Regions from separate parts of the Nocardia sp. CY15 genome, predicted to be linked through region 2. Evidence: riboswitches for the same ligand, from Rfam matches in the RefSeq annotation. Region 2 holds a riboswitch; the other holds the start of a gene.

Region 1 (9,441 bases), on a different contig from region 2:
TGGTGATCGCGCTGGTGACCTCGCAGTTCCTCGCGCACGGCATCACAAGGCCGCTGCGGGAGATGACCGCGGCGGCGAAGCGGATGGCCCAAGGCGACTACACCCTGCGGGTGCGGGCCAGTTCCCGCGACGAAGTCGGCCAACTGGCCGAGGCGTTCAACCAGATGGCTGCCGACCTGGCCGCGGCCGACCAGCAGCGCCGCGACCTCATCGCGAATGTCTCGCACGAATTACGCACTCCCATCACGGCTTTGAACGCGGTATTGGAGAACCTGGTCGACGGTGTCTCCCAACCCGACCCGGCGACCTTGCGCACCGCACTCGCCCAGACCGAACGGCTGGCCCTGCTCGTCTCCGAACTGCTCGACCTCTCCAGTATCGAAGCCGGCGCCTTCCCGCTCGATCGCGAGGACGTGCCCATCGCACCGCTGTTGGCCGACGTCGTCGCCGAAGCGGAGGTCATGACGGCCGCGCTCGGGCGCGGTGTGCGCTTCCGCGCCGACGTGGCCTCCGGCGCCGACCGTGTGTACGCCGACCGTGCGCGTCTGCACCAGGTGCTGCTCAATCTGCTCGACAACGCCGCTCGGCACGGGCCCGCGGGCGGGGAAGTCCGTCTAGCCGTGCGCGCGTCGCCGGGTGAGGTCGTGATCGACGTGGAGGACGACGGTCCCGGCATCCCGCCCGCCGAACGCGCCCGGGTGTTCGACCGGTTCACCCGAGGTGGCCGCACCGCCGGTGGCGGCACCGGACTCGGCCTCGCCATCTCCCGCTGGGTGATCGACCTGCACGGCGGCACCATCGCCGTCGCCGATCCCGGCTCCCGCATCCGGGTGGTTCTGCCCGGACGCTGACCTGCCACACCATACGACCCGGGTCCCAGGACGGACCCGGGGTGATCGCGCACGCCTATCGAAGGACCGAAGCATGTCCACAGAACCCGAATCCCCCGCGACACCCTCGGGGGACGAAGTGCCCCCTGTTTCGACAGGCGCCTCCGCCGAGGGGGCGACGGATGCCGGCGAGGCGCCCGCCGCCCCTCCGGCTCCGGCGGTGGATACACCGGCGCCACCAGGTCGAGGGAAGGAGGCGGAGGGGACCGCCGCGTCCCCGGCGCGGTCCGGCGACACCTCGGCTCCGATGTCGCCGGTGGTGGTGCCGACCTTTGAATCACGACCGCCCAAGTGGCGTCGCGTGGCCCGCCCTCCCGGCGTGGCGCTCGCCGCCGCCACCTCCGGGCTGGCCGCCGCGATACTCATCCAGTGGGACCGGCCCGGTATCGGATGGGTCCTCGCCGCCGCCATCTCCGCGGCGGCGGTCTGGATCGTCGACCGCAACGCGCGCAGAGGCGTGCCGATCGTTACCGCGGCTGAAGCCGAAACGACGCCCGAAAAGTCCGCATCCTCGATGTCTTTCGCCCATCGAACCCGCTATGCCGGTCGGCTGTGGTGGGCGGCGCTCGCGCTCGCGCTGTTCGCGGTGGGCGCAGTGCGCGCCGCGGGTTGGTTGTTCGCGCTGTGCGTCGTCGCGGCATGTGTCGCCGGTTCGCTGGCGGTGGTGGGCCGCCGCTCGGCGAACGGCTTCCTCTACGACGCCCTCGCCGTCGGGCTCGAGGCGCTGGACGCCGTGCCGTGGGCGTACGAGGGCACTGCCCGGGTGCGCGGCGGCATCGCGTCACGCGGGGGGCGGCTGGGGCTGTCGGTGGCGGTGACCGTCGCGCTGCTCGCGGTGTTCGTTCCGCTACTCGGCAGCGCCGACGCGATGTTCGCCGCGCTGCTCGAGACCGTGACGCCGGACCTCGACGCGCCGTCGGTGCTGCGGTGGATCGTCCTGTTCGCGGTGGTCGCACTCGGCGCGCTCGGCGCGATGTTCGTGCTGGCCGCGCCGCCGCCGCCCGCCACAGCGGCAGCGGGTGGGCGGACCTTGCGCCGAGCGGAATGGGTGCTGCCGGTCGGTGCGGTCGCGATCCTGTTCGCGGCGTTCGTCGCGACCCAGTTCGTCGTGCTCTTCGGCGGCGACGACTATGTCCAGGACACCTCGGGTCTGACCTACGCCGAGTACGCGCGTACCGGGTTCTGGCAGCTGTCGGCCGTCACCGTGCTGACCCTGGCGGTGCTGATGGTCGTGCTGCGCTGGGCCGCCCAGGACACGGCCGCCGACCGGTGGTGGCTGCGTGGGCTGCTCACGGCGGTGAGCGTGCTCGCGCTGGTCATCGTCGCCTCAGCGCTCGGCCGGATGTGGACCTATCAGCAAGCCTACGGCTTCACGGTGCTGCGCCTGCTGGTGGAAGCCTGCGAACTGTGGCTGGGCCTGGTCTATGTGCTGGTCCTGCTCGCGGTCGTGCGGTTGCGCCGGTCCTGGTTGCCGCGTGCCGTGCTGGGCACCGCGATGGCCACCCTGTTGGCACTGGCCGTCCTCGACCCGGAGCGATGGATCGCCGAAGAGAACATCGATCGCTGGGAGCGGGGCAAATCGCTGGACACTCAGTACTTGGTCACGCTTTCGCCGGATGCCCTGCCCGCGACCGACCGGCTCCCCGAGCCGCTGCGCACGCAGATGCGCACCCGGCTGCGGGCCGATCTCGACGGGGACACCTGGCAGAGCTGGAATCTGTCCCGGGCGAGAGCGCGATGAGCCCGCATGCAATATACTTGTATTATCGCTGATCGTGGGTTATAACTGGCCCGAGTGGGCACTGTTGTCGCTGGTGGGAATCGACCCGCGCGAAGTGCTGCAGGTGCTCATGGGCGCCCGCCGATGGCCTCGGCAGGCGCGTGGCCGGAACGAGCTCGCGGTCCTCACGGTGTGGGGCCGGACCGAGGCAGGCCGGCCACTCATCGTCGCTGTCCGCCGCACCGAGGGCTGGCAGTGGGACATCCTGGGCGCGGTCGAGATGACCGAGGCTCAGGTGGCCGAACTCGAGCGTTGGGAGCACGCCGATGACTGACTATCCGACGAACCCGAAGGACGTCCAGGACTTCCTGTCCGGTCTCGAATACACCGACGCGCCCGTGGACCCGGCCCAGTTGCCCCCGCCGCTGCGCGCCGAGGACACGGTCACCGTCACCACGTCGCTGCGCATCCCGCTCGAGCTGCATCAACGGGTGAAGAAGGCCGCCCAGCAGCGGAATGTGACCATGTCCGCCCTCATCCGCGACTGGATCGAGCTGGAATTGACCGCCTTGGAGAACGACCAGCCCATCTCGCGCGCCGACGCCTTGCGGGCGCTGGCCGCCCTGCACCCGTTGCGCCAGTCGGCCTGACCGGCTCGAGGGTGGGAGGCTTCGAGGGGCGCGGCGATCAGGCTGAATCATTCCGGGCCGCACCGATTCCGTCGAGCGCCCGACGCACCGCCTCGGCCGGGTCGGTGGCAGGCGCCGTCGCCGACATCGGACGACCATTCGAGTCGCGAACCTCCCAACCTCCCAGGGAGACCACCGGAATCCCTCCGCGCCGCCGCGCGAGCGCGACCTCCGACAGCGTGCCCCACGAGCCGCCGATGACGATCACGGCATCGGCCGATTCGACCAGAATCGCGTTGCGGGCCTCACCCATACGGGTGAACAACACCGCCGACAAACCGGGGCAGACCGCGTCGCGATCGGTGTCCGGTCGCACCCCGATCACCAGCCCGCCGGCACGCGACGCCCCGTCGGCGACCGCGGCCATCACCCCGGACCCACCGCCGCACAGCACGGTCACTCCCGCCTGCGCCAAGAGGTCGCCGACCGTGCACGCCCACTGCGCTTCCTGCTCAGTGCACTCTCTCGGCCCGCAAACCGCGACCTGCCGCACCGGCGCCACCTCCCTGTCCTCACCCCGCCGGTCGCGGTGACACGACCGGCTCGAGCCGTTCCCGCAACGCGATGGCATCGCGCGGCGCCATCACCTTCGCGTCGTTGTCGAAATAGGTGTACACGTCGCCGGATTCGGCCCACGAGCGGATCTTCTCCGCCCACATGTCCAAGCCCTCGTCGGTGTAACCGCTGACGTAGAGCTCGTCGTGTCCGTGTAATCGGATGTAGACGAAATCGGCGGTGACCTCTTCGAGCAGCGGATACTTGCCCGCGGCGTCGGCGACGACGAGCGCCACGCCGTGGCGGGTGAGCAGTTCGGTGAACGCCGGGGTCACGAAGCTGTCGTGCCGTATCTCCAGAGCATGCCGCATCGGCCGGTCGGCGTCGGTGCTCGTGTACGCGGGGTCGACACGGTGATCGTGGCGGCGCGCGATCTCGGCGGCCTGCTCGGTGCTGCGGGGGAGCCGGGACAGGAAAGCGTCCAGAACATCGGCGTCGAAGCGGAAGGTCGGAGGCAGCTGCCAGAGAATCGGCCCCAACTTGGGGCCGAGCGCCAGCGGGCCGGACGCGAGGAAGTTGGCCAGCAGCTCGTCACCGTCGCGCAGGCGCTTCATGTGGGTAATGAACCGGCTGCCCTTCACCGCGAACACGAAATCGCCCGGGGTCTGCTCTGCCCAGCGCTGGTAGCTCGACGGGCGCTGCAGCGAATAGAACGAGCCGTTGATCTCGACGCTGTCGAGACGCTCCGCGAGATAGGTTAATTCGCGCTTGTGCGTCAGTCCCTCGGGATAGAAGGTTCCGCGCCAAGGCGGGTACACCCATCCCGACGTGCCGATCCGGATCTGGCTCATCTCTCCATGGTGGCAAATCCGCTACGCCGACGCGCTACTCGCCGTGACCCGGCCGACCAGCCACGCCACCGCGAGGGCCGCCAAGAACGACAGCAGCGATGCGCTCATCCACGCCTGCCCGGTGAAGTGCAGAGCCCGGCGCAGCGCATCCCAGAAATCGGTCCACACACCCGCGTCGCCCGGATTGACCAGTTGATACACCGCGAATCCGGTCAGCCACGCGACCACCATTCCCCACCGGGCCGGCGCGTCCGGCGCGGTGTTCCACACACGCTCGGCGCGCAGGAAGAAGTCCGCGACAAGCACTCCGAGCAGCGGCACGAACACCGAGCCGATCAGCCCGAGGAACCCGAAGTAGTTCGCCATGTCCAACCGCAGCGCCAAGACGGTGATCAGCGCGCCGACGCCGATCGACAGCACCCGGCGGTCGACGCGCGGCGCGAGATTCTGGACCGACACCGCCGTGGAGTAGACGTTGGCGAAGGATTGATCCGCCTCCCGCAAGACGAAGACGAAGAAGAACAGCGCACCGAGGCTCACGTGTAAGAACGACGCATACGGCCCGCCCTCGCCGGTCGCCAGCGCCAGCGCGAACAGGCCGAGGACATAGGCGACGATCTGGGTGAGCGCGTACGCGCCGCCTGCGGCGCCGAAGGCGGCGCGGCCGGTGCGGGCATGACGGGTGTAGTCGGCGGCGACCGGCACCCACGAGATGGAGACGGCCAGCGCGGCGTCGGTGGCGATCCAGAAGAGGTTCCAATCGACGCCGAACGGGCCGCCGCCGCTCGGTCCCGGGTTCGCTCGCAGATCGGGCAGACCGGCGCGGAAGAACTGGATGTAGAACCAGATCAGGGCGACCACGACGCCGGCCGTCACGAACCGGCGCAGCAACCGGACCGACCCGAGCGGCCAGATGGTGAGCAGTGTCGTGAGCACGCCCGCGGCGACCACGTAGAGCCAGTGCGGACCTCCGCCGAACAGTTCTTCGGCCGCATCGCCGATGACGATCAGCTCGAAGGTTCCCCAGCCGATCAACTGAGCGATATTGAGCAGCGTGGGCAGGTAACTGAGTTTCGCGCCGAACAGCCCGCGCAGCAGGACCATCGCGGGTTGTCCCGTGCGCGCGCCCGTCAGCGCCGCGGCGCCGAGCATCAGGCCGCCCACAACGGTGCCCAGGACGGTCGCCAGGATGCCCGCCGCGATCGAGATCCGCGCGGATCCCTCGGAATTCGGCGCGAGTACCGTGTACGCGCCGGAGAACGCGAAGAGGCTGACACCGAGGTTGGCCCAGAACGCACTCTGGTCCCAGAACGAGAGCACCTTCGGTGCGGGCTGGCCGAGGGTCAGCGGGGCTTCGTGCCCCGCGCTCGCGCGAGTCGGCGACGACATGACGGAAACGCTCTCCCTACGCCGGCATTACCCGGACAGGTTCATGCGGTCGGCGAAGCGTTTCCGTTCGCCCTCTCAGCCCGGCCGTGCCCGAGCTCCCGCGGTGCTGTGATTCCGGCGAATAGTACACCCGCACCAGTTCCCGCGACCCAGAGCGGGACGCCCCAGGCGGTGGCGGGTTACCGCCGTCGCGGTTGTCTCGGATCTCAGCCCATGAGGAAGGAGGCGGCGAACCACGCGAGCACGACCAGCACCGCGCCGATCAGCGCGCCCGGGAACAATGCCCGACCTTGCCTGGCTGCCATGCCCGACAGCAGCGCGCCCACGGCGAATCCCACGATCCCGCCACCGACCATGATCCACAGACCCGCACTGGTGTCCACGCGGCACTCCGGCTTGGAGTCGCAGACGCCGCCCGCCATCAGAAACCACGGCGCGAGGACCGCCGACATCGCGGCCAGCGTCGCGGGCAGGAGCCACAGCAGTGCGGTGAGGACGAGATCCGTACTGCGGGGCGGCTCGACCGCGCGAATCTCGGGCTCGCGCGTGGGATAGCCGGAGGGCGTCGTGCCTTGGGACACCTGGTTCAGGTAACCGTGCATCGTGTCTCGCTATCGCTTGTCGGTGGAGTCGACCGGGCCGATGGAAGTTATACACCAGCGCCCCGCACGTGGAAGTGCTTGTGCTCCCGCGCATGCGAGCACCCCGGTGGCCGATCGTCCGCCCACCGGACCCGGTCGCGGGCGCGCCGCCCGCAGCGAACGCGCGGCACCACAACGCGATTCGCGGGCACGTGCCCGCCCGGGTTGCCGGCAGCCGGTGCTCCTGGCACGGGCGACGGCGCGGATCGGTCGGCGAGAAGCGTCGAATCCGGTTGGCATGCGGTGAAAAACGTCGCATCGGCGCAGGTGACCTGCTGCTACCGATGCCCGGTAACTACCTAAGCGACCATCGTGTGTGTCGATCCGCTCCGCGGTCGGGACGACGCGTCGCACGGGTGCACCGCAAGGACCGAAAGACAACGACGTTCCGGCGCTCCGCGTCGAGCTCGCCCGATCGCACTCGCCGAAGACGCTTCTACTGTGGGAGTCGCACATTGACCATGCCCCGAGATGACCAGACCACGCGCAGCCCCGGTACCCACCGCGGGTCGCCCATCGACAACGACATCGACCGGGTAGCACTGCATTCCCCGGAGTTCGCCGCCGATCCGCATCGCGCCTACCGGGACATGCGCGCCCGCTACGGTTCTATGGCGCCGGTCGAGCTGGCGCCGGGCGTGCCCGCGACTCTGGTGCTGCGGTATCACACCGCCGTGCGAATCCTGCACGATCCCCAGCACTTTCCCGCGGACCCGCGCACCTGGGAGGCGAGTGTCCCCGCGGACTGCCCGGTGCTACCGGTGCTGCAGTGGCGTCCGAACGCCTTGCGCAGCACGGGCGAAGCACACGAGCGCTACCGCCAGGCCAACACCGCGAGCATCGACGCCGTCAACCTGCACGTCCTGCACGAAACGGTGGAGCGGATCGCGGTCCCGCTCATCAACGCCTTCTGCGAGGTCGGCAGCGCAGACCTGGTCTCCCAGTACGCATTGCCGCTGGCCTTCGAAATGGTCAACGCCATGCTCGGCTGCCCCCCGGAGATCGGCCAGGAGGTCGCCGCCGCCACCGCCGCCGTGTTCGACGGGGTGGACGCGGAGGAAGGCAACCGCATGCTCAGCACCGCGCTGCTGCGGCTGCTCGAACTCAAGCGCGCCGAGCCGGGTGACGACATCACCACCCGGCTGCTGCAGCATCCGGCGGACTTGGACGATATGGAGCTGATCCACCAGCTCGTCGTGCTCTACGGGGCGGGCATCGAACCGCTACAGAACTTGATCATCAACACGCTGGTGCTGATCCTCACCGACGACCGATTCGGCGGCAACGTTCTCGGCGGCAGCCTGTCCACCCGCGACGCTCTGGACGAGGTTCTGTTCACCGACCCGCCGATGGCGAACTTCTCGGTCACCTATCCACGGCAGCCGATCCTGATCGACGACGTCTGGCTGCCCGCCCACCAACCCGTCGTCATCAGCTTCGCCGCCTGCAACAACGATCCGGAAGTCAGTGGGCGCGGCCACAGCGGCAACCGGTCGCATCTGGCGTGGGGCGCCGGACCACACGCCTGTCCCGCGCGCAGCCCGGCGTATCTGATCTGCCAGGACGCGGTCGACCAGTTATTGGACGCACTGCCGGAACTGCGGCCCGCCGTGCCGGTGCACGAATTGACCTGGCGGCCCGGGCCATTTCACCGAGCCCTGACCGCACTTCCGGTCGTCTTCCCCGCCACGCCGCCCTGGCAACCCTGAGCCGCCGCGGATCGTTCAGGACGGCACGCCCGCCAACCGGGCAAGGTTCGCCGGGCGTGCGAAGGTGTCGGCGAAGGCATCTCCCAGCGTCGTGTCGTGCTGCGCGGCGAGCATCATCTGCTGCATCGCCGGGGGCGGGTCGAGCACCGTCGCCGTCCACCGTGCGGCGGGGTGTGCGACGGCGGTGAGCCACGGCGCCGCGGCCCAGTCCATCCACGCCCGGTTGTAGGGACCGTTCGGGTCGTGCAAAATCGCCTCGCCATAGCGGATCGCGCAGTGCACGGCGTTGTTGGCGCCCTGGGCGCCGCCCGGATCCATTCGGCACACGACGTCGCCTCCGCCCAGCACCGGCCGACCCGACGGCAGAGTGCCCACCGGACGGCGCATAGCGGGCGTCACCGCGCCCACCAGCGTCGCCCCGGCATCGGTCGGTTCGGCCCTGCGGTAGCGCTGGGCGATCTGCGCGGGCAGGTGCGCGTCGAGCAGCTGCCTGGCCTGCGCCCAGCGTTGCGCGGGCGTGCCGCGCTGGTCGAACACATCCAGCGCCCCGCCAGGCCGCGCCTCGAAAAGCAACATCTCGCAGCGGCGTTCCCGCCCCGGCGGTCCGGTCAGGCCGGGATAGGAGATCACTTCACCGTGCTCGGGCAGCGCGGTGTAGCAGCCGAGGCGATCGGGATCCGGCTCGACACCGTCCAGGTACAGCACCGCGAGCCGCCGTAACGGCGCGGCATGCGCCGGCCACGCCGGATCGGGCTCGAAGCAGCCGGCGAGCTCGCCTCTGGCGCGGGTGACCACGGTCAGGTCGTAGCCGCTGGCGTGGCGGTCGAGTTCGGCCACCGACGGCTCGGCGATCCGCAGGTCACCGCCCGCGGCCAAGTACTCGCCGAGCCAGCGTGCGAACACCGTTCGCTGATCCACGCTCTGCGCGGGGCGCGCGAATCGTCCGGTCCAGGTGACCAACGCCGCCCGGTCGACGGCCATGGTGAACCGGATGCCCTCGATGTTCGGCGCGCTGGAGCGCCAGAAGCCCAGGCCCAAATCCGACTCCAAGTCCAGC
Region 2 (9,441 bases):
CAACTTCATGAGGTCGGTATCCGAATACTGCTGGCAGAGCAGATTCAGCGACAGGCCCGCCATATCGACTCGCCGGGTGTTCTCGAACAGTTTTCGTGGCGGCATGGCATGCAGGAAGGCGGTTCGGTTTGCGAGGATCGCCTCGACGTCGGCCATATCACGAATGGAAGGGCGTGCAGTGTAGCGTGTTTCGCGGCGTGATCGAACTCCGCTGGGACTCGCGCAGTCTTCGAATAGCTCGTCGGCCGACCAGCCGGGGAACATAGCCTCCAAGATCCGGCGGTGATGGGGGTACGGGAGGCTGGTGAGGTTTCCGGAGAGCCGACGATAGAACTGCGCCTTCCTGGGTCCTGCGCCGACGAGTTCGGGTTCGAATTCGTTCGCGACTCTGTCGTAGTCGCGGTTGAACGCGGACACGGTTTGGAGGTGGCGCTGTTGCAGCAATGCTTTCAGTACGGCTCCCATAGGTACACCAGCTCGCTGGTCTTCCTGATTCCGGCGACGCAGCGAAGATGAGACATAGGAGATACCTCCGCCGGTTTCGCTGATCAAGGTGATGCATTGGTGGCGGCGCGGACAGACTGGTGCGCTGCCGAGACTCTTCGCATGGTTCAGATCGTCACCGCAGGAATCGTTGCCGTCGGCTTGGCGCTGCTGGCCGTCGGCACCTTCTACGTCTTGCCCTACCTGCTCGACAGAGATGACGTCCTACCGAAATCAGCAGTGCCCTTTGGCGACATCATCGACCGCCTCGACATCGAGGACGCTCATGCGACGATGCAAGACCACGTCCGATGCAGCATTGATTCCTGCCAGGACAAGGCTTTCGCGTACTGGACGCTGGTCGGTGCCGGGCAGATCGTCCAGGACGAACGTGTGCAGCGGTGGGCGCCATGACCCTACCCGTCAGCGCGGATATCGTTCGAATCCGCCATCGCGTCTGCGGCGAACAACCCGGCGAAATCTCACTCGCCGTCGCGAGGATAATCTTGACCCAGCACGCTGGGCACGGCGCGCGCTGCATGCAGTTCTTGGGTGCGCTGCAGCGAGCCTCGGTGGTGTGCGGGTGAGGCCGCAGCTGTGCGCGCGTGTCTGTTCGGCCTTTGCGCGGTGGCCACAGTCGCCCCTCTGCTGGGTAGAAGGCGGTGACCATTGCGGCTCCATTGTTGGGACTCCGATGGCAACGGTCATACAACACAACAGATCTCGACCCGTCCGTGGGCGGATCCGTGACGAACCTCGGGTGGGTCTGCCTCGGCTACCGGGTGCCGAGGAAGAGGGTTTGCGTGCTGCGGCCCAAGGGGCCCTTTTCGTCGTAGAGCGCCGATTCGGCCATACCTATGCCATGGGGTTGGGGGTAGGTGACGGCGTCGAGGCAGACCCATTCACCCGCGGGCTGGCGGTGCAGGGTGACCGTCAGATCGGTGTTGATGAACAAGTACTTCGACCAGTCGAGGATGGCGCTGACGCCGTTGCCGGAATCGGCGGCCGCGAGGGTGCGCTCCAGCGGGCTCGGATCGGTGCCGGCGACGATCGGGTGCTTGATCCGGATCCAGCAGGTCGCGGGGCCGGGCTCGGTGAAGGACCCGCTGACGAAGCGGTATTCGATGGCGGTGTGGAAGCCGACCGGCTGGGTGGACGGAAACGGCGCGGGCAGGTCCGCCTGCTCGGGGCCGGGCCGCGTGCCGGTCGGTAGGAAACGTTCCGGCAGTGGCAATTCCGGTTCCGCGAGCTTGAACCGCCAGGCATTGGCCCGCATCACCGGTCCGCGCTCGGTGGACAACATCGCCTCGATGAGCTCGACGCTGCGGCCGGGACGGGCGACACGCGCGGCCGCGGTCAGCGGTTTCAGCGGCACCGGGCCGAGGATCTCGACCGCGACCCGGCCGACCTGGAATCCCGGGCGCGGCTCGCACCGCTCGATCACGTGACCGAGCAGGGCCGAGGGCGGACCCGCGTGCTGGGCGTCCGGCGACCAGGGGCCGCGGGTGAGCTCGGTGGAGACAAAGTGATCCGGACGCTGCGGGTCGGGGAGGTAGAAGGCGTCGCTCATGGCCGCGCCTCGCCCGGCTCCGTCGTGTTCCCTCGTTGGCGCTCGCTCACGTCCGTCCATCCTCCGGGCCGATCGATCCGTTCTACGACGACGGTAGCCCGCACCCTGACCGTGCTGGAGGTCAGACCCGGCCGAACACGAGCGCCACGTTGTGCGCGCCGAAACCGAACGAGTTGTTCAACGCGAAGTCCACGCGCTGGGTGCGCGGGCCGCCCGTGACGATGTCCAGATCGATCGCGGGGTCGGGATGGTCGAGCATCAGGGTGGGCGGAACGACCTGGTCGCGCAAGGTCAGCATGGTGGCCCCGCCACCGCGCACGGGCGTTCGAGATGGAATCGGTTCGGATCAGACAGGCGCGGTGGTTCTCATTACCGCCCGGCAACCGAGCGATCCTGCTCGACAGCGCGCTCATCCCGCAGGCACGCGACTCCGATGCCGAGTGCGACCAGTCCCACGACGTCGAATGCCGCGACGCGCATCAATCCCGGGCCGACCGGACCTCCGGCGATCACCAGGACAAGAAAACCGCCGAAGCTGATCGTGTTGGCGCACACAGCGATCGGACGTAGCACGGGGCGAAGGATTGCCAGCAGCAGACCGATACCGACGACCGCGAACAGCACGGCCCGATGCCGCAGCACCACCTCGAGATCGCGGTCTGCGGCAGCTATGCCGTAGGCCGCGTACATTCCCTGTGGGGCGACCGCGCCGATCGCAGGCGCGGTATTGAGCAGCCCTGCGGCGGCCAACAAGGCCCGCCCGGCATGTCGTCGCATAAATTCTCCTCGGATCGATGTCCTGCGATCATCACGCTCGGCGTAACCCATGCGCTTCCGAAAACCCGCTACATCGGGGGTCGCATCCTGGGCGGCGTCCGTGGTGTCGCGCTCGGGCGCGTTCTGCTCAGCGCTCGGCGGCCTTGGGTGCGGTGTCGAGGATCTGTGTGCTGTCGGCACGGGCCTCGGCGCGTTCGCGTTCGATCGCTGCGCGTCCACCTTGCTGGGTGCCTGTGCGAGGACGCGGGTCTGCTCGACTGCCTTGGCGCTAAGAGTCCGACAGAGCGCCGACTCGGTCGAGGGATACCCCTTGTCGGGTCGACCGCGCCAGTAGTCGGCTGCCACAGGCGTCAGGACGCCGAAATGTCGAATTTTGTTGCATGCCCCCACTCGCCGATGGAAAGCGAAAGGTACCGTCGCAAGTGGTAGCCATCGGCGGAGGAGTACGCCATGAACGACATTCCACCGAACGAAGTCGGGCGCAGGCTGCGTGAGATCCGCGCGTGGCGCGGGCTGAGCCTCCAGGTCGTTGCGGGCCTGGCTGGTATCAGCTTCGGATACCTCGCTCGCCTCGAACGCGGTGAACAAGCCTTGTCCAACCGCGCCACCCTGGAGGCGCTGGCTCGGGCGCTGCGCGTTTCGCCTGCGGAGTTCTATCCCGCAGCCGGGCAAGCCGGTTCCTGTGCCGAGAGCAACGAGTCCGCCCATGCGGGCGTCGTGGCAATCGAACGCGCGCTCGATGTGTACGAACTCGGCGAAGATCCCGGCGGCGAGGTCCGCGATTGGCCCGTCATCGCGGCTGACCTCGAGCGACTGGCCGATATGGCGCAGGTGTCTTCGGACTACGCCGGTCAAGCCGACCTTGCCCCTGCGCTGCTGGCTGAGTTACACGCGGTCTATGCCCGCTCTCCGGAACATCGCCGTAACGCGCTGCTGGGCCTGATCACCTGTTATGCGTCGGCTATGTGGGTGACCAAGCGGTTCGCCGGACGTGGCCTGCCGCTGCTCGCTGCGAAAGCCGCGCAGGAGTGCGCCGCCATGCTGGAATCTCCTGCATGGACCGGGTTCGCCGTCTGGCTACGCGGTGATGCCACGGGCGGGTTGTCGCGGCCGGAACAGTATCGGCGCGCGGTGCGGTGCCTCGACGAACTGAGCCCGCACCTGGACGACGCGGAAGTCCTGCAAACCTCCGGGATGCTGCACCTGTCGGCCGCGCTTGCCTCGGCGGTGCAGCGCGACCGCGCGACTACCGACACGCATTTGGACGAGGCCGCCGAGTTGGCCGCGCGCATGGACACCGAGACGGGGACATTCGGGCGGTTGTGGTTCGGGTCATCGAATGTCGGTATCTGGCGCGCGTGCATCGGCATGGAACTCGGCGACGGGGTGAAGGTCGCCGAGAAGGCACGCGGGGTGAATGTGCACAGCATTCCCAGCAAGTCACGGCAAGCCGAGTTCTACATGGAAATCGGGCGCGCACTGCTGACCGATCCCACCCGCCGTGAACAAGGTGTGCAAGTGCTGTTGCGCGCCGAACATCTCGCACCGCAACGTGTCCACGCCGATGTCCTGGCACGCGAAGCCGTGGCCGACGTGCTACGTGCCGCTCGCCGCGACGTCGGAGGGCGTGAATTGCGCGGTCTGGCTTGGCGATTGGGCATCGGTCCCGAAGCCGCACCGAAGAACTGATCAATCCCCGTGGTTTGTCCTTGATGGACAAAACCGTTGTAGCCCTGCTCATAACGTCAGCTCCGGCCCCGACGCCGGGGTGAGCGGGCCGATTCCTCGCGGCCGCGCCAGCACAGCTATGGCCGCTGGCTGGTGTTGATGCCCTCGGCGTCGGGTGCCTTCCATTCGAATCGCAGGGAGGCGCAGGGGTATGGATGCGAGCAGCGAGCGGGGATTGTATGCGGCGGGAGTGGCCGAGCTGGAACGTATAGCGGCGTATCTGAGAGACGAGTCGACGCCGCTACGTGGCTTGCCGACGGAAACGCCCGGCGCGTCGGCGATCGGGTTGCGGTGCGTATCGGGTGCGGAGGCGGCGAGCGATCAGACCGCCATCGAGGCGCTGGCGCGTCGGCATGGCTATAGGTTGGCTCACACATATGTGACTGCACCGCAGACGGTCTCGTCGGTCGTTGTGGCCGCTGTGCTGGAAATGGTGCATGTGGCGCGGGCGGGTGCGGTGATCGTTCCGGGGATGGCGCATCTGGGCGGGTCGGTCCCGGCCGAGTTCGCGCGGGTGTGCGCCGTGATCATGCCAGGGCATGTGATGCTCGGCCGCGCCCTGTACCCCACCTCCGCGCCCCCACCGTGCGGCGACCCCATCGACGCGGGGGTGCGGGGGTGAGCGCGGCGGGCGCGGCGGGCGCGGAGGGTTTCGATCTGGCGACCTCGCACGGGCGGTGCGCGTTCTACAAACGGGTGTGCCAGCTCCCGGCCGAGGTGGAACCAGAAGCTCTCGGCCGCATTGTGGTGCGGACGGGGTCGATGGTGTGGGGTGTGTCGGTGCCCGAACCGTTGGGCCACGCGGTGGCGGAGCGGTTGCGCAGCGGCGGGAACAGTCTCGGCCCGATCATCTCGCACCCGTCTTCGCGGACCTGGACGTTCCTTGTCCGTCCTGATCTGCCCGACGACCCGCACACGTTCGCGGGGTTGTTCCGCGACCGGGTGAAGGTGATCCGCGACGGCGCGTTGATCGCGCTTCCGTCCCCGGCCGACAGCACCAACGGATACCGGGCATGGATGGAAGCGCCGCAGGACACCTACCGGCCCTCGGGCCGGGTGGTGGTCGATGCGGTGCGCGCGTGCCTGCTCGCGCGAGCGGTTCGGGCGAGTCGATGAGCCCCCGGCGCGCGGTGGTGCCGTGATCGGCCCGGCCGGGTCTCCGCGCCCGGAGGAGCCCGACGTCCACCTGTCGGTGTACCTGCACGATCAGCGCATGGACTTTGCGGCCTGCCTGACCGCCGCCGTGGTGTTCGTGCAGGAATGGAACACCCACCACCGCCCCGACGCGGTAACTGTGCTGCCCGGCGACACGACCGGGCTCCCACGCTTGCCCTGCGAACGGCTATACCTCGAACCTTGACCAGGTGATGAACCGGCGTCCCGCCGCCCGTCACATCCTCGGGATGCGGCGGGCGGCGGCCGGTCGCTACGAGACGACCGGCAGATAGACCGCGTTGCCTTTGTGGGCGAACTCGGCGGACTTCGCCGCCATACCGGCCTCCAGCGCCTCGGTCTCGGTCAGGCCTTGGCGCGCGGCGTACTCGCGCACGTCCGCCGAGATCCGCATCGAGCAGAACTTCGGGCCGCACATGGAGCAGAAGTGCGCGGTCTTGGCAGGTTCGGCGGGCAGCGTCTCGTCGTGGTACTCGCGGGCGGTGTCCGGGTCCAGCGACAGCGCGAACTGATCACGCCAGCGGAACTCGAAACGCGCCTTGGACAGCGCGTCGTCGCGCTCCTGTGCGTGCGGATGCCCCTTGGCGAGGTCGGCGGCGTGCGCGGCGATCTTGTAGGTGATCACGCCCACTTTCACGTCGTCGCGGTTGGGCAGGCCGAGATGCTCTTTCGGCGTGACGTAGCAGAGCATGGCGGTGCCCGCCTGGGCGATGATGGCGGCCCCGATGGCCGAGGTGATGTGGTCGTAGGCGGGCGCGATGTCGGTGGCGAGCGGGCCGAGGGTGTAGAACGGCGCCTCCTCGCACAACTCTTCCTCGAGCCGGACGTTCTCCACGATCTTGTGCATCGGCACATGGCCGGGGCCCTCGATCATCACCTGTACGCCATAAGATTTCGCGATCTTGGTCAGCTCGCCGAGGGTGCGCAGCTCGGCGAACTGCGCCTCGTCGTTGGCATCGGCGATGGAGCCGGGCCGCAGGCCGTCACCGAGGGAGAAGGTGACGTCGTAGCGCGCCAGGATCTCGCAGAGTTCCTCGAAGTGCGTGTACAGGAACGATTCCTGGTGATGCGCCAGGCACCACGCCGCCATGATCGACCCGCCGCGCGAGACGATGCCGGTCACCCGTTTGGCGGTCAGCGGGACGTAGCGCAGCAGCACGCCGGCGTGCACGGTCATGTAGTCCACGCCCTGCTCACACTGCTCGATCACGGTGTCGCGGTAGATCTCCCAGGTGAGCGCGGTCGGATCGCCGTTCACCTTCTCCAGCGCCTGGTAGATCGGCACGGTGCCGACCGGGACGGGGGAGTTGCGCAGGATCCACTCGCGCGTCTCGTGGATGTTCTTGCCGGTGGACAGGTCCATGATGGTGTCCGCGCCCCAGCGGGTCGCCCACACCATCTTCTCCACTTCCTCGGCGATCGAGGACGAGACCGCCGAGTTGCCGATGTTGGCGTTGATCTTGACCAGGAATTTCTTGCCGATGATGGTGGGCTCGAGTTCCGGGTGCCGGTGGTTGGCCGGGATCACCGCGCGGCCCGCGGCCACTTCCTCGCGCACCAGCTCCGGTGAGACGCCCTCGCGCGCGGCGATGAAGCGCATCTCCGGCGTGATGATGCCTTCCCTGGCCCAGGCGAGCTGGGTGCGCGGCCCCGCCCCCTCGGGCTTGGTCCAGGTATCGCGCAGCTTCGGTAGACCGTTCTCCAGATCGATCGTCGCCGTCTCGTCGGTATACGGGCCGGAGGTGTCGTAGACGTCGAAGTGCTCTCCGTTGGTCAGGTTGACCCGGCGCACCGGAATGCGCAGGTCGTCGACTTCGAGATAGTGCTTGACGCTGCCCTCGATGGGGCCGGTGGTGACGCTGTCGACAGGTGCGGATGCGCCGTCGGACGCAGCGGCGGGTGCCATATTGTTCCTCCCTACGCCGGCATTACCCGGTCAGGTTCATACGGTCGACGGCCCTGACGCCTCTCGGCTAGCCGTCCTCTCAGCCCGCTGGTGCGAGCCCCCGTTGGGTGTGAAATTGTCCCGCCCGACCATACCCGGACCGGTTCGACAAGCGCCCGGCGATTCGGCAGGATCGACTGAACCGCCAGGGAGCCGGGGCAGCGCTCGTGCGGGCCGTGGGTGATCCGAGACGCCGAATGTCGTGTCGACGCTCGGGTTACGAACCTTCCGCCGTTTCGGGGGTGGCCGAATGGCCGGGCAAACCGTGGGTGCGCCGCGATTCCTTCATCTCGGCTTCGTAGAGATGGCGGCGGCCGCCGAGCAGTTCCTCCCGGGTGGCCCGTTCGATACCGCGGAACACGTCGTAGTAATTGTCGTCGTAATCCTCGACGATCTGGAACGTCCAGCGCCCGGCCAGGACGTTGCGCCCGATCAGCTCGGTCGATATGCGGTCGGCGATGTGGGCGTGGCCCGCCGCGCGGAACATCTCCACCGCCTCGTCCAGCGCCAGGTCGGCGCCGCCGGTCAGCTGATGGAAGGCGTACAGGTGGCCGCGGGCGCGTTCGACGGTCTCCAGCGCTTCGGAGAGTTTGCCGGTCGCGGCGACGGTGGCGTCGTCGACGCCGTCGGGGCGGCGGTGCAGCACGTCCGGGCGATCGGTCATGACCTCGCTCCTTGTCTGGCGTATGGGGCCGTAGCCGCGGCGTACCCCGATGCCTTGGTGCTCAAGCACCGGCAGGTTGCTGCGGCCCCGCGCGGCGCGCCGGATCCTCGAGTGGATCTGCCGGCGCGCCCACGCCGGAACGCGTCAGCGGGCGTTGGCGGAACCGCTGGAGAGGGCCGAGATGAGTTGGACGAGCAGGTAAGCCAAGGGCGAGCTGCAAGTCGGTGGCTGGCTGGAGGTGCAGCCCCCCGAGCCGGTCGATGACGATCCGGAATCGGCGACCGGCGCCGGGGCGGCGGTGGCGATCGCGGGGGCGAGTTGCGCGGGGAGCAGCAGGGCACCGGCGACGGCGATTCCGGCTAGTGAGCTGCGGGGCGGATGCGGCCGGTGACCTCGCCCAATCCGATCCGGGTCGTGCCCGGTCCGGGAGCCTGCGCCGTGATGGTGACTTCGTCGCCGTCTTCCAAGAAGGTGCGTTGCCGGTCGTTCACCAGGACCGGACGGCTGCCGCCCCACGACAACTCGATGAACGAGCCCCGCTGGTCGGGTGCGGGGCCGGAGATGGTGCCGGAGGCGTACAGATCGCCGGTGCGGGTGGACGCGCCGTTCGAGGTGAGATGGGCGAGCATCTGCGCCGGTGACCAGTACATCCGGGCGTAGGGCGGGTACGCGACCGGCTGTCGGTTCCACGCCACGGTGAGATCGATGTCCAGCCCCCAGTGCTCGGTTCCCCGCAGGTAGGGCAGCGGCTCGGGCGACTGCTCGGGCAGCGGGATCCGCGCGGCCTCGAAAGCGGCCAGCGGGGTGATCCACGGCGACATCGATGTCGCGAACGACTTGCCGACGAACGGGCCGAGCGGCTGGTACTCCCAGGCCTGGATGTCGCGCGCGGACCAGTCGTTGACCAGCGCGACGCCGAAAACCCGTTCGGCGAACTCATCGATCCCGACCGGGACGCCGAGCCGCGAGCCGACACCGATCAGAAAGCCGAGTTCCGCCTCGATGTCCAGCCGCCGTGACGGTCCGAAATCCGGTGTGCCGGACTCGGTCCTGCGCTGACCGCACGGCCGTGCCACCTCGGTGCCGGAGACCACGACGGTC

Evidence for each region. A riboswitch is a leader RNA that binds a small molecule or an ion and turns the genes downstream of it on or off. The one in region 2 is predicted to bind thiamine pyrophosphate.
Region 1: another riboswitch for thiamine pyrophosphate. It lies ahead of GVY39_RS32545 (cytosine permease); the one in region 2 lies ahead of thiC (phosphomethylpyrimidine synthase ThiC).

The regions. Positions count from the first base shown of each region.
Region 1 covers NZ_VUOT01000056.1:10,413-19,853, forward strand. Annotated here, with positions in the region: gene GVY39_RS32515 (HAMP domain-containing sensor histidine kinase) at 1-851, shown strand, start outside; gene GVY39_RS32520 (DUF4153 domain-containing protein) at 925-2,631, shown strand; gene GVY39_RS32525 (hypothetical protein) at 2,666-2,944, shown strand; gene GVY39_RS32530 (CopG family transcriptional regulator) at 2,937-3,260, shown strand; gene GVY39_RS32535 (LOG family protein) at 3,298-3,792, opposite strand; gene GVY39_RS32540 (DUF72 domain-containing protein) at 3,812-4,645, opposite strand; gene GVY39_RS32545 (cytosine permease) at 4,667-6,034, opposite strand; TPP riboswitch at 6,030-6,146, opposite strand; gene GVY39_RS32550 (hypothetical protein) at 6,241-6,636, opposite strand; gene GVY39_RS32555 (cytochrome P450) at 7,137-8,384, shown strand; gene GVY39_RS32560 (styrene monooxygenase/indole monooxygenase family protein) at 8,400-9,441, opposite strand, start outside.
Region 2 covers NZ_VUOT01000002.1:153,100-162,540, forward strand. Annotated here, with positions in the region: gene GVY39_RS06515 (DUF5919 domain-containing protein) at 1-465, opposite strand, end outside; gene GVY39_RS06520 (hypothetical protein) at 607-897, shown strand; gene GVY39_RS06525 (thioesterase family protein) at 1,259-2,053, opposite strand; partial or broken gene GVY39_RS06530 (beta-ketoacyl-ACP synthase) at 2,175-2,354, opposite strand; gene GVY39_RS06535 (hypothetical protein) at 2,423-2,830, opposite strand; gene GVY39_RS06540 (helix-turn-helix domain-containing protein) at 3,281-4,519, shown strand; gene GVY39_RS06545 (hypothetical protein) at 4,710-5,180, shown strand; gene GVY39_RS06550 (DNA-directed RNA polymerase subunit beta) at 5,177-5,674, shown strand; gene GVY39_RS06555 (hypothetical protein) at 5,697-5,918, shown strand; gene thiC (phosphomethylpyrimidine synthase ThiC) at 5,985-7,637, opposite strand; TPP riboswitch at 7,629-7,751, opposite strand; gene GVY39_RS06565 (hypothetical protein) at 7,894-8,340, opposite strand; gene fahA (fumarylacetoacetase) at 8,700-9,441, opposite strand, start outside.